3 regions of the Dietzia sp. oral taxon 368 genome follow, and region 3 is predicted to be linked to each of the others. Evidence: predicted binding sites of a transcription regulator. Region 3 holds the regulator's gene; each other region holds the start of a gene.

Region 1 (4,105 bases), 350 kb from region 3:
CCGTCCCGATCTGCAGCTGCGAGGTGTCGACGCCCGTCACGCGGAGGTTCTCGCCGAAGTAACCGGGCGGGATCGGGCCGCCGAACTCGGGTTCCCACTGCTCGACGTCGGAGTCGGAGAGCAGGTAGACGGCCTTCCACACGCCGCCGTGGTGCTCGCGGTCGGCCTGGACGTCACCGTGGAGGCCGTACTCGCGGACCCGGACCGGGCCCTCGACGGGACGCTTGTCGATCGCCGTCACGCCGACCCGGCCGGGCACGGCCAGCAGCTGGTCGACCACGCACACGGCACGGACGGTGAACGCCCCGGGCACGGAGGATCCCGCCGGGGTGCTCACTGCCCGAACCTGCGGTTGCGGGCGCTGTACTCGCGGAGTGCGCGCAGGAAGTCCACGCGGCGGAACGCGGGCCAGTAGGCCTCGGTGAACCAGATCTCCGAGTACGCGCTCTGCCACAGCAGGAAACCCGAGAGCCGCTGCTCCCCGGACGTGCGGATCACGAGGTCGGGGTCGGGCTGCCCGGACGTGTAGAGATGCTCGCCGATGCCCTCGACCGTGATCCCCTCGACGAGGTCCGCCCCGGTCCGCCCCTCGTCGATCAGCTGCTCCACGAGCTCACGGGCCGCGTCGGCGATCTCCTGCCGCCCGCCGTAACCCACCGCGACGTTGACCTTGACGCCCGGCCGGCCGGTGCTCACCTGTTCGGCGTGACGCAGGCGGTCGGCCAGCCACTCCGGCAGGAGCTCCAGCCGCCCGACGATGCGGACCTCCCAGTTGCGCTCCGGCCTGGTGATCTCGTCCACGACGTCGGCGATGATCTGCAGCAGTTCGCCGAGCTCGTCGGCGTCGCGGCCGAGGTTCTCGGTGGACAGGAGATAGATGGTGGCGACGTCGATGCCGAGCTCGTCACACCAGCCCAGCATCTCGGCGATCTTCACCGCGCCGGCCCGGTGGCCGTGCGCGACGTCGGTGAACCCGGCCTCCTTGGCCCACCGGCGGTTGCCGTCGCACATCACGGCGACGTGCCGCGGCAGCCTCTTGCCCTCGAGCGACGACCGCAGTCGGGACTCGTAGAACTTGTACAGGGGGGAGGTGGCCACGCGGGAAAGAGTACCGCGCGGCACCGCCTCCTCTGTGTTGCCCCTGACCCGCTGCGCGCTCGGCTCCGTCGGCCGGCGGGAGTCAGTCCCGGCGGCCGGCGCGCACCGCCGCGGCGAGGGCACGCAGCCCGTCGGCGGTGGTGTCCCATCCCATGCAGGCGTCGGTGACGGACTGCCCGTAGACCAGTTCCTCGGCCCCGACGGACTGGGCGCCGGGCTCGATGAAGCTCTCGATCATCAGCCCGGAGATGCCCTGCTCTCCCCCGCCGATGCGCTCGGCCAGCTCGGCCACGACCTCGGCCTGGCGCTCGTGCGACTTGCCCGAGTTGGCGTGGCTGGCGTCGACCATCACGAGACCCGGCAGCCCGACCTTGCCCACGGCCGCGACCGCGGCTGCGACGGACTCGGCGTCGTGGTTCGGCCCGCGGGTGCCGCCGCGCAGGATCACGTGACAGTCCGTGTTACCCGCCGTCTCCACGACCGCCGCGCGGCCGTCGGCGTCGGTGCCGAAGAAAACGTGCCCCGCCGCCGAGGACCGGCAACCGTCCACCGCGACCTGCACCTCTCCGTCGGTGCCGTTCTTGAAGCCGACCGGCATGGACAGGCCCGACACGAGCTGGCGGTGCACCTGGCTCTCCGTGGTGCGGGCGCCGATCGCACCCCAGGAGACGGCGTCGGCGATGTACTGCGGGCTGGTCGGCTCGAGGAACTCGGTGCCGACGGGAAGTCCGAGGTCGAGCACGTCCAGCAGCAGCCTGCGGGCGGTGCGCAGGCCGCGCGGGATGTCGTAGCTCCCGTCGAGCGCGGGGTCGTTGATGAGGCCCTTCCAGCCGACCGTCGTGCGCGGCTTCTCGAAGTACACGCGCATGACGATGAGCAGGTCCTCGGACGTCTCCGCGGCGAGCTCGGCCAGCCGTCCGGCGTAGTCCAGCGCGGCCCCGGTGTCGTGGACCGAGCAGGGACCCACCACGACGAGCAGTCGGTCATCGCGGCCGGCCAGCACGTCGGCGATCTCGGACCGGCTCCGCTCGACCAGCGCCTCGCGGGCCTCTCCCAGCGGGAGCTCGCCGAGGATCTCGGTCGGGGTCGGCAGCGGTGAGTACGACAGGACGCGCCTGTCGGCGGTCTGGGTGGGGTTCTCGGCGGTGATGGTCACGGCGGTCGCTCCTGACGATTCGGTGGTGGCGGGCCGGGTGCCGTGATCCTCTTCGGTGCCCATGTCGCACCCGGATCCGCCGCTGTTGAAAGGCGGAAGGCGGCGACCATGGTGGTCACCGCCTCTGGGCTCCGGGTGTCGACGATCCGTCTAGCGGACGCGTGCGCTCGCGGCGCGGGCTCCACCCGGAGCCCACATAAAGCGCCAATATGCGCGAGCGATCGACATACGGCCCACCGTAGCAGAACCCGATCAGCTGTGGCCATTCACCCCCTCGAGATCACCACCCGCTCATCCTCCCTCTCCGCCAATCGAACCCTTGTGCTATGAGCGACACGCCGGTAGAATCGATCACAGGTTCGATAAGGGTGCGACGCGGGCGGGGGGTGACCGGGTGGATACGACGACGACGAGGGCGTTCGGTCTCGGCGCGCTGCGCGCGGTGGACGAGCCGCTGGAGTCGTTGGACGCCTCGGCGCTGAGCGAGGTGGCGCGGTCGGTGACGCTGGCGCAGAACCTGGCCGGGGCCACCCGGCTGCACGCCGCGTACCTGCTGGTGGAGAGTTTCAAGGCGCTGGACGAGGCCGCCCACGGCGAGCCCGGCACCGATACCCGTCCCGCGCACGCCCGCCTGGACCCGGCCGACCGGGCCCGCCACCACCTGGCCGCGGCGATGGCCCTGACCGGATGGCACGCCCGCCACCTGGTCACCGCCGGCGTGCAGATCCACACCCGCCTGCCCCGTCTGCGCGAGGCCGTCGAGCGGGGGCTGCTGCCCGAGCAGTTGGCCATCGACGCCGCCTGCCGCCTGGCCGGCATTCCCGACGACATCATCAGTGGTGTCGAATCCGATGTCGTGGCCCGGCTGACCCGCGACCTGGCCGGCGGTCACCGGCCCAGCCGCACCGCCCTGGACACCACCGTCGACGCCTCCCGCGAGCGCCACGACCCCCAAGGCGCCGGCGATGCCGTCGACGCGGCCGCCGACCAGCGCACCGTGCGGTTCCGGCCCGAACGCGACGGCATGACCAGCATGTGGGCCCACCTGCCCTCCGGCGACGCCGAGAAACTGCGCCGCCGCATCGACGCGGCCGCCCGCGCCGCCGCCGACACCGGCCACCCGCGCACCCGTAACCAACTGCGCGCCGACGCCCTGGTCGCTCTCGGCGACCCCAACACCACCGACATCGCCGACCCCCTGCCCGACCAGCCCGCCGACACCGCCGGCAGCGCCGACGCCGGCGCGGCAGACCCTGCCGCAGGCGCCTCGGCCGCTGCCGACGACGCGGGTCGTGCGCCGATGGGGGCCTCGTGGGGCACCGATCAGCCGATCCGGATCTCGGTGATCAACAGCATCGCCCAGGGCCTGCCCAACCGCGTGGAGTTCGTCACCGGCGCCTACGCCAGCTTCGACTGGCTCTGCGAGGAACTACTCTCCGGCGGCGACGCCAAGGTCCGGTTCGAACTGCTGGACCCGCAACCGGGCACCGAGGACACCCCCGAGGCGGCGCTGAAGTACCGCATCAGCCCCGCCCTGGCCGAACGCATCCGCCTGCGCGACGGCACCTGCCGCCACCCGGGGTGCACGGTCGATGCCCACGACTGTGAGATCGACCATGTCATCGCCTTCGACCACCAACGCCCCGAGCTGGGCGGGCCCACCGCCGAATGGAACCTGGTGTGCCTGTGCCGAAAACACCACCGGGAGAAAACCTTCGGCCACTGCGCCTACCGACCAGGACCGCTCGGCGAGCTGACCATCATCACCGAAACCGGACACGAACACCACACCAGACCCCACGGCCCCCTGGCCCACGCCCGCGACCGCATCCTCGACCACCGCTGGCACCA
Region 2 (4,105 bases), 1.1 Mb from region 3:
AAGGGCGGTAGGTCGGTGTCGGTGGTGGGGTTGTTGGTTGTGGGTGGGGGTGTGGTGGTGTTGGCGGCGCGTTCGGCGGCGAGGCGTCGGGCGCGGCGGAGCCAGTGGGTGGCTTGTGGGCGGGGGTCGAGCCAGGGCCGGCGGGGTGGGGCGTGGTCGGTGTGGTCCGGGTTCGGGTCTGGGTCGGGGTCGCGTTGGCGCCAGCGGGCCAGGGGGCCGGTGGGGTGGGTGGTCAGGGTGTGGCCGGTGTCGGTGGTGACGGTCAGGGTGGCGTCGGGGTCGAGGTGGTAGTGCCAGCCGTGGAAGGTTTTGAAGCGGTGGTGTTGGCGGCACATGCTGGCGAGGTTGGCTTCGATGGTCAGGCCGCCGCTGTCGGGGTCGGTGTGGTTGAAGGGGCGGCAGTGGTCGATGTCGCAGTCCTGGGCGGGTACGGAGCATCCGGGGTGGCGGCAGGTGCCGTCGCGTAGGCGGATGCGGTGGGCCAGTTCGGCGCTGATGCGGTAGCGGCGGGCTGCGGTGGGGGAATCGGCGGTGCCGGGTTGGGTGTGGGGCACGGTGATGGTGGCGCCGACGCTGCGGGCCAGTAGTTCGATGAGGGCTTCGATGGTGGCGGGGCCGCCGCGGGGGAGGTAGACCTCGGGTTCGCCGTCGGGGCCCAGGGGTGCGAGGACGGTGATGGTGGGGCGGACCTGGGTGGCCAGGGGTCGGGCCCCGGCCCGTGCGCCGGTCTGCGCGGCGTCTCCGCGGGTGTGGTCGCCGGGCTGGCCGCCGGTCTGGTCGTCTGGGTCGGTGGGGTCGAGGAAGGCGGCGACGAGGGCGTCGGCGCGCAGTTCGTCGATGCTGCGGACGTACTCGGCGTCGACGGTGTCGCCGCCGGCGCGGGCGGCCTGGAGGCGGGCCTTTTTGTCGCGGGTGGCTTGCTCGGTGGCGGCGCGGTGCAGGACCTCGTAGAGGGTGGAGGCCTCGGTGGCGGTGAGGTGGGCGGTGAGGTCGGCCATGCCGTCGGTGCCGCGGCGTAGGCGGATGTGGCGTTCGCGGGTGGCGGCGGCGCGGCGGGCGCGGACGCCGGCGGGGTCGTGGTCGGTGATGATGCGATCGAGGGTGCCCAGGATGGCGTCGCGGCCGGGGCGGGTGCCGGCGGCGATGGCGGCCATAAGCCAGTCGATGATCTCGCGCTGGATGGGGCCGCGGTGGGCGGAGTCCACGGTGCGCATGTGGCGGGCGAGCAGGTCGGCGGTGTCCTCGTCGAGGCGGCCGGTTTCCATGGCCTCGACCAGGGTGGGGAAGCGGGTGATCAGGGTGCGGGCCCGGGTGAGCAGGGTGCGGGCGCGGTTGTTGTGCACGCCGTAGGCGGCGACGATCTCGGCGCAGGCGATGTGGAAGGGGTCGATGACGGCGTGCTCGGGCCGCAGGTCGATCTCGGGGTCGTAGCCGGCGGCCAGGTCGCGCCGTTCCTGCTCGTCCTCGCACACGGTGTAAAGGTGGTAGCAGGCGCGCAGGCGGGCGGCGGCGGCGATGTTCTCGGCGTACAGGGCCTGCACGGCGGCGGCGCCGGCCGCGGCGATGGCGGGACAGTTGACGGAGCCGTCTGGGTGCGGCTGTGGTGCTCGCTTCATCGGTGACCGCCCCTTCGTGCGTGGGTGTGATCGCCGCCCGACCGGACGACTATCGCTCGTGTGTTCGATCAAGTGAACACTAGCAACCCACTACGACACGATGGGGTCCCAACTCGTCTGATCGCGGCGAGGGGCGACGGAGACGTTCGGACCGAGGCTAGCCGCCGAGAAGCGCCCGGTAGTGCGCGGCTAGGCCGGGGTGGTAGTCGGGGCTGAAGCTGAGCGCCTCCGGATCCCGGCCCGCCTCGGCCTCCACCAACCGGTCCAGATAGAAATCCCACCCCGGACCGATGTCCGACGCGGACCGGGCGTCTGCGATCTCCTGTTCCAGGGAGACGATGACCTCGTCGTCGTCGCCCTCGATCCTCACGGTGACCACCCACCCGTCCGGACCGAGTCTCAGGACGAGGAGCTCGGGCGCCTCGCGCCGCACGATCCCCACCGGGACGACGGGCGCGCCCGCCTCGGCGGACATGGTCATCTCGATGGTGCCGCTCGTCTGATCGCCCAACCACGGTCCGATCCACGGCGCGGTGCGGGCCGGATCGGTGACCGCCGCCCACGCCTCCTCGACGGACAGCGGCAGCCGGCGAGGGAACACGACCGCCCCGGTGGGGGAGAGGTATCCGGAGGCCTTCGGGGTGGTGGGCATGGCGACTCCTCGCGGCGGTGGGGCGCCGCGGCGGTCAGCGCAGCGCCGGCATCAGCGTATCGCGCATCGGGGCCACGAAACGGCCGAAGTTGTCCCAGTTGTGCAGGCCGGTGGGCAGGTAGTCGATCCGCGCGTCGATGCCGAGCTCGTCGAGCCGCCGGTCCATCTCCACGGTGCAGGCGTGCGTGGCGATCTCCAGGCCGGCCCCCTGGGTGAAGCGCAGCAGGTCGCGGCCGTTGCGGTCCCACTCGGAGGCGTCGGGCATACCGGTGGCGGTGGCGAAGTACAGGGCCTTGCCCTCGAGCTTGTCGGCGTTGAGGAGGCCGTCGTTGGCGAGGTAGTCGGGGTCGGTGCGCGGGCCCCACATGTTGGCGATGTTGCCGCCGCGGGTCTCGGCGACGATCTTGGCGAGGATGAACCCGAGGTCGTCGCGCGCGGTGTAGCAGCCGGCGATCGCACCCACGGCCTGGTACAGGTCGGGGCGACGCTCGGCGATGGTCACGGCACTGGCCGCGCCCATCGAGAGTCCGGCCATGCCGCGCTTGCCGTTGAAGGGGATGTCCCCGGCCTCGAGCAGCGGTGGCAGTTCCTCGGTGAGGAAGGTCTGCCACTTGTTGCGGCTGAGGACCGGGTCGTCCCGCTGCCAGTCGGCGTGGAGCGAGCCGTCGGCGCGGGCGGGCATGACGAGCGTGACGTGCTCGCCTGCGAAGACCCGGTCGACGCCGCCCGGCAGGAGCCACCCGCTGGGTGAGGGCGAGTCCACGCCGTCGAGTAGGTAGAGCATGGGAGCAGGCGCAGTGGAGGCCGGACGCCAGATCTCCACCGGCAGCACGCGGTTCATCGACTCGGAGGCGACCCACCAACGCTCGAATCGGGGGTCGCCGCCGGCGACCAGCTGGTCACCGATGTCGACCCGGCGCACCTCGGATTCGGTGACGGTCTCGGCCTCCATCCCGATCGGAGGGGTGGCGGAGGTGTTCTGTGAGCCCGTGCCCAGCGGTGGGAGGGTTCCCGACCCCACCAGCGAATCCGTGCCGGTGGAGCCCGTGGAGCCGACGGTCGCCGAGCCGGCGGCCGCGCTGGACGGGTCGACGCTGCCTCCCGCCGAGCCCATCACCGACCCGATATCCGGACCCGCGGACCCGGGCAGTGACTGCGCACCGGCCGGGGCCACGGCCCCGGCGATCAGGGTCGCGGCCAGTGCGGGCACGAGGAGGGGCAGGGCGAGCGGCGAGCGATGTCGGGGCACCGCTCAACGATAGACGGCGGGCCCCGGCCCCGGAAGGTTCACTCTCTGGTGTCGCGGGGCAGGGTGGGGCCCGACAGGTCCTCGGGGCCGGGCTGGTCGGTGGCCTCGTCGGGGTCGCGCGGGGCCGCGGGGTCCGCCTGGTCGGGCGCCCCCGCCGGCTCGGCCCGGTCCGCCTGGCCGGCCTGCCCGTCGGCCTGACCACCTTGCGCGCCGGCCTGGCCGCCCTGCCCGCCGGCCGCGCCGCCGTCGGTCAGCTGGCGATCCGCGCCGGCGTCGGACCCGGAAGACAGGCCCATCGAGGCGCGGATCTGCTCGAGCTTGGACCGGCCCTCGGACTCGCGCGTGAAGGCGGCGGCGTCGAGCTGAGCGGTCGATGTTGCGCCGGTCGCCTCGGCGAGCTCCTGCTTGCCCAGTGCGGTGGTGTAGCGGCCCTCGATCTTGGCGCGGATCTCGTCGAAGGTCGGGGAGTTGCCGCCGCCGGCGCCCTGCAGGGAGGTCATGGACTCGGTGGTCCGGTGCTGCATCTCGGCCTGGGTGGCCTGCAGCAGCAGCTGGTCCTCCTGCGCGAGCGTCTCGCGCAGCCGGTGC
Region 3 (4,105 bases):
GTCACTCGAATTCCTCGTGGGCAAGGGGTTCCTGGCGCGTCATCCGGTCGATGTCCTGCCACACCTGGAGCGCCATGTGAAGGCGGTCGGCGTCCGGCTCGACATGGCGGAGACGACTCCCGATCGGCACCGGCAGCTGACGGCGAGGTTGGCCCGGTCGGAGGAGACGGTGGAGGAGGCGTGCGCGGCCCTGCGCCGGCGACCGGGTGGCGCGCGCGCGTCACGCGAGCTGCGGTGGCTGCTGGCCGAGTACAGGGTGGGGCTGTTCGCGCAGTCCCTGGGTACGGCCCGCCCGGTTTCGGCCGAGCGGATCGAGAAGGCGGTGGCGTCGGCGCTCGCGCCCCGGGCCCGGCGCTGACCGCTCGCGTCGGCGGCTCGGGGCGGGCGCCGGCCGCCGCGGTGACTGAGCGGACTCAGCGGCTCGTGCGGCGGTCTTTCAGTGCGATGATCTCTCGTTCGAAGTCGTCGGCCGAACTGAACTGCTTGTAAACGGAGGCGAAGCGGAGGTAGGCGACTTCGTCGAGGTCCTGGAGGGGTCCGAGGATCGCGAGCCCGATCTCGTGTGCGGGCACCTCGGAGGCGCCACGTGCGCGGACGGCGTCCTCGACCTGCTGGGCGAGACGCCGTAGGGCGTCCTCGTCGACGGAGCGGCCCTGGCAGGCCCGGCGGACTCCGCGGACCACCTTATCGCGGCTGAAAGCCTCGGTGACGCCGTTGCGTTTGAGGACTGTCAGCAGAGGCGTCTCGAGCGTGGTGAAGCGGTGCCCGCATTCGGGGCACTCTCGGCGGCGCCGGATCGCCTGCCCCTCGTCGACCGACCGTGAATCGATCACCCGGGAGTCCTCGTTGTGGCATGTAGGGCAGTACATTCCCGTGTGGCCCTTCGTCGACCGGACTGCGCGCCTCCCGGGTCGTGGCCCACGGGACGCGGGGACGATTGACCACCGTCCCCGGCTCATTCTAGGAGGCCCGGGTGCCTGTCACGCGTAGGCGGGCCCGCCGAGGAACGCCACGGCCAGGAGCATGATCACCCCGAAGACGATGCCGCAGGCCAGAAGTGCCCACGCGGGCACGTCGTCGACGACACAGGCCGGGGCCGGTGCCTCGATGCGGCAGGCGCGCACTTGATCGGCCGACACCGGACGGGTCCTGTCGGCCAGCCTCGGGGTGGGCATCCGCGAGGCCGTCGGCGCCAGGGCGGGGCGGCGGTCTGCGGGCGCGCCACGGCGGGGCGCGGCGGCGTCGTGCCGACCCACCGGCCGTGCGCCGGGCCGGGTCACGCCGCGTCCGCGAGTCCGCGGATCCGCGGCCGGGTTGGCGTTGACGCCGTGATCCACGCGGTGCATCGAAGCGCGGTGCTCCGCCGGGCAGATCTCCGTCCACCGCACCGTGGAGTCGGTGTGCGAGTGCAGCTCCAGAACGGTCATGTCCACTCCCTGCTCGATACGATGTGCGAAAGGCGTTCGCACATCCGTATGGATTGCTCAGTACATCTGTTCGAATTTGAACACGTCTAGAGTTGTATCACGCGACTCCGACACGATCACCATTCCGCGGTGAAATTCTTCGAACGTGTGTGTGGCGATCCCCGTTCCGGGGTTATAGGGTGTACACAGATGACGACGTCGAACATCCATTCGCCGAAGGGACCCGCCATGCCGAAGCCCGACTTCGACTCACTGACAGACCGCCAGAAGAGTGTGTTGCTGCACATCCACGACACGGTCAAGGAGCGCGGCTACCCCCCGAGCATCCGCGAGATCGGTGACGCCGTGGGACTGCAGTCGACATCGTCGGTCGCCCATCAGTTACGAACTCTGGAGAAGAAGGGCTTCCTGACCCGGGACCCGCACAAGCCGCGCGCGGTCGACGTGCACGGTGTCCCGGGGCAGAAGACCCGCGGTCGCCGGTCCCCGACCAGCGAGGTCCGTCGCCCTAGCGGGGCGGTCGAGCCCGTCTATGTCCCGGTCCTCGGTCGGATCGCGGCGGGTGGACCCATCCTCGCCGAGCAGGCCGTGGAGGAGGTCTTCCCCCTCCCGTCCGACCTCGTCGGGTCCGGAGATCTGTTCATGCTCCGGGTCGTCGGTGAGTCGATGATCGACGCGGCGATCTGCGACGGCGACTACGTCGTGGTGCGGCGGCAGAACGTCGCGGACAACGGCGAGATCGTCGCCGCGATGATCGACGGCGAGGCGACCGTGAAAACGTTCCGCAAGGACTCCTCCGGGGTCTGGTTGCTGCCCCACAACCCGTCCTTCAGTCCCATCCCGGGCGAGCACGCCACGATCCTCGGCAAGGTCGTGACGGTGTTCCGAAAGCTCTGAGCCGCGCTCGATGACGAGAACGCCGCCTGTCCCACGATCGGATCAGGCGGCGTTCTCGTCGTTCCAGCGGGTCAGGCGGCTCCGTTGCGCGTGCCACCATCCGTGACGAACTCGCCGAGCTCACCGGCCACCGAAGCGGGCAGCCGCACCACCATCCGCGTCCCGCGGTCGGTGTGCTCCTCCTCGACCACCGCGCCCTCGGTGTGGACCCGTGCGACCACGTCACCTCGGGTATACGGGACCTCGAGAGTCACCTCCCTGTCCCCGGACGCCACGATCTGCACGATTCGTTCGAGCAGCTCGTCGAGGCCCTGCCCGGTGGCCGCGGAGACGAAGACCGCGTCCGGCAACGCGTGGTGCAGCTCCGTGAGCACAACCGGGTCGGCCGCGTCGATCTTGTTGATAACCAGCAGCTCCCGCGGGCGTTCGGCGTTCTGCTCCTCGACCACCTCGTTGATCACCTTGCGAACCGCATCGATCTGGCGGAGCGGGAACGCGTCGGACCCGTCGACCACGTGCAGCAACAGTTCGGAATCGACGACCTCCTCAAGCGTCGACCGGAACGCCTCGACCAACTGCGTGGGCAGGTGTCGGACGAAGCCGACCGTGTCGGTGAACACGACCGACCGTCCGTCGGGGAGGTCGGCGCGGCGGGTGGTGGGATCGAGAGTGGCGAACAGTGCGTTCTGTACGAGGACGCCGGCGCCGGTGATCCTGTTCAGTAGACTCGACTTTCCGGCGTTGGTGTAGCCTGCGATCGCGATGGACGGAACCGGCGTGGCTCTCCTGCGGTAGCGCTTGGTGTCGCGGGACTGCTTCATCCCCTTGATCTCGCGACGTAGCCGCGCCATCCGCTCGCGGATCCGGCGCCTGTCCGTCTCGATCTTGGTCTCACCGGGGCCTCGCAGGCCGACACCGCCGTTACTGCCGGCCCGTCCACCCGCCTGCCGGGAGAGCGACTCGCCCCACCCGCGGAGGCGGGGGAGCATGTACTCCATCTGGGCGAGGGTCACCTGGGCCTTACCCTCGCGGCTTGTCGCATGCTGGGCGAAGATGTCGAGGATCAACGCCGTCCGGTCGATGACCTTGACGTTGACCGCCTTCTCCAGAGCCAGGAGCTGGCCCGGGGTGAGCTCGCCATCGCAGATCACGGTGTCGGCGCCCGTCGCGGCGATGACGTCCTTGAGGACGCTCACCTTCCCGGAACCGATGAACGTCGCCGCATCCGGCTTGTCGCGTCGTTGGATCAGGGCGTCGCAGACCTCCGCGCCCGCCGTCTCGGCTAGCTGGGCGAGTTCCGCCATCGCGGCATCGGCCTGGGCTGCGGACCCCTCGGTCCACACGCCCACGAGTACGACCCGCTCCAGGCGGAGCTGACGGTACTCGGCGTCGTTGACGTCCTGGAGTTCGGTGGACAGACCCGCCACCCGGCGCAGAAAGGATCTCTCCTCGAGCTGCAGTTCGCCGATAGATGGATCGAGGTCTCGTGTCGGCCGGTCAGCGGCCGTGTGATCGATAGTCATTCTCCGGCATCATCTCACATCGGAGCCGTCCGTGTCCCCTGTGCGGGCGTGTGATATGCACCGCCGTGGAACCGGCCGGCGGCGACGAGAGCGGACGGGCCGGTGAGGGCGGAACCGCTCTCGGTCAGGGTCACCCCGACCTCGCCGCCGGGCACCGACACGACGACGTCTCCCGTACCGCGACCGGCATCGGCGAGGGCCGCCACCGCCGTCGCGACGATCCCGGTCCCGCACGACATCGTCTCGCCGGCCCCCCGC

The links. The regulator LexA, encoded in region 3, represses DNA repair genes until DNA is damaged. The targets are predictions, from matches to a motif close to CGAACANNTGTTCG.
Region 1: the regulator LexA is predicted to act here: its motif matches at 2,603-2,616, upstream of C3V38_RS00435 (HNH endonuclease signature motif containing protein).
Region 2: the regulator LexA is predicted to act here: its motif matches at 1,670-1,683, upstream of C3V38_RS04035 (HNH endonuclease signature motif containing protein).

Annotation. Positions count from the first base shown of each region.
Region 1 covers NZ_CP027238.1:77,612-81,716, forward strand. The annotation lists gene C3V38_RS00420 (MOSC domain-containing protein) at 1-337, opposite strand, end outside; gene C3V38_RS00425 (isoprenyl transferase) at 334-1,098, opposite strand; gene C3V38_RS00430 (3-deoxy-7-phosphoheptulonate synthase) at 1,181-2,254, opposite strand; gene C3V38_RS00435 (HNH endonuclease signature motif containing protein) at 2,649-4,105, shown strand, end outside.
Region 2 covers NZ_CP027238.1:841,282-845,386, reverse strand. The annotation lists gene C3V38_RS04035 (HNH endonuclease signature motif containing protein) at 1-1,616, opposite strand, end outside; gene C3V38_RS04030 (SRPBCC domain-containing protein) at 1,774-2,268, opposite strand; gene C3V38_RS04025 (alpha/beta hydrolase family protein) at 2,303-3,517, opposite strand; gene C3V38_RS04020 (PspA/IM30 family protein) at 3,556-4,105, opposite strand, start outside.
Region 3 covers NZ_CP027238.1:3,126,536-3,130,640, forward strand. The annotation lists gene hrpA (ATP-dependent RNA helicase HrpA) at 1-358, shown strand, start outside; gene nrdR (transcriptional regulator NrdR) at 414-869, opposite strand; gene C3V38_RS14610 (hypothetical protein) at 981-1,427, opposite strand; gene lexA (transcriptional repressor LexA) at 1,656-2,324, shown strand; gene hflX (GTPase HflX) at 2,396-3,847, opposite strand; gene dapF (diaminopimelate epimerase) at 3,862-4,105, opposite strand, start outside.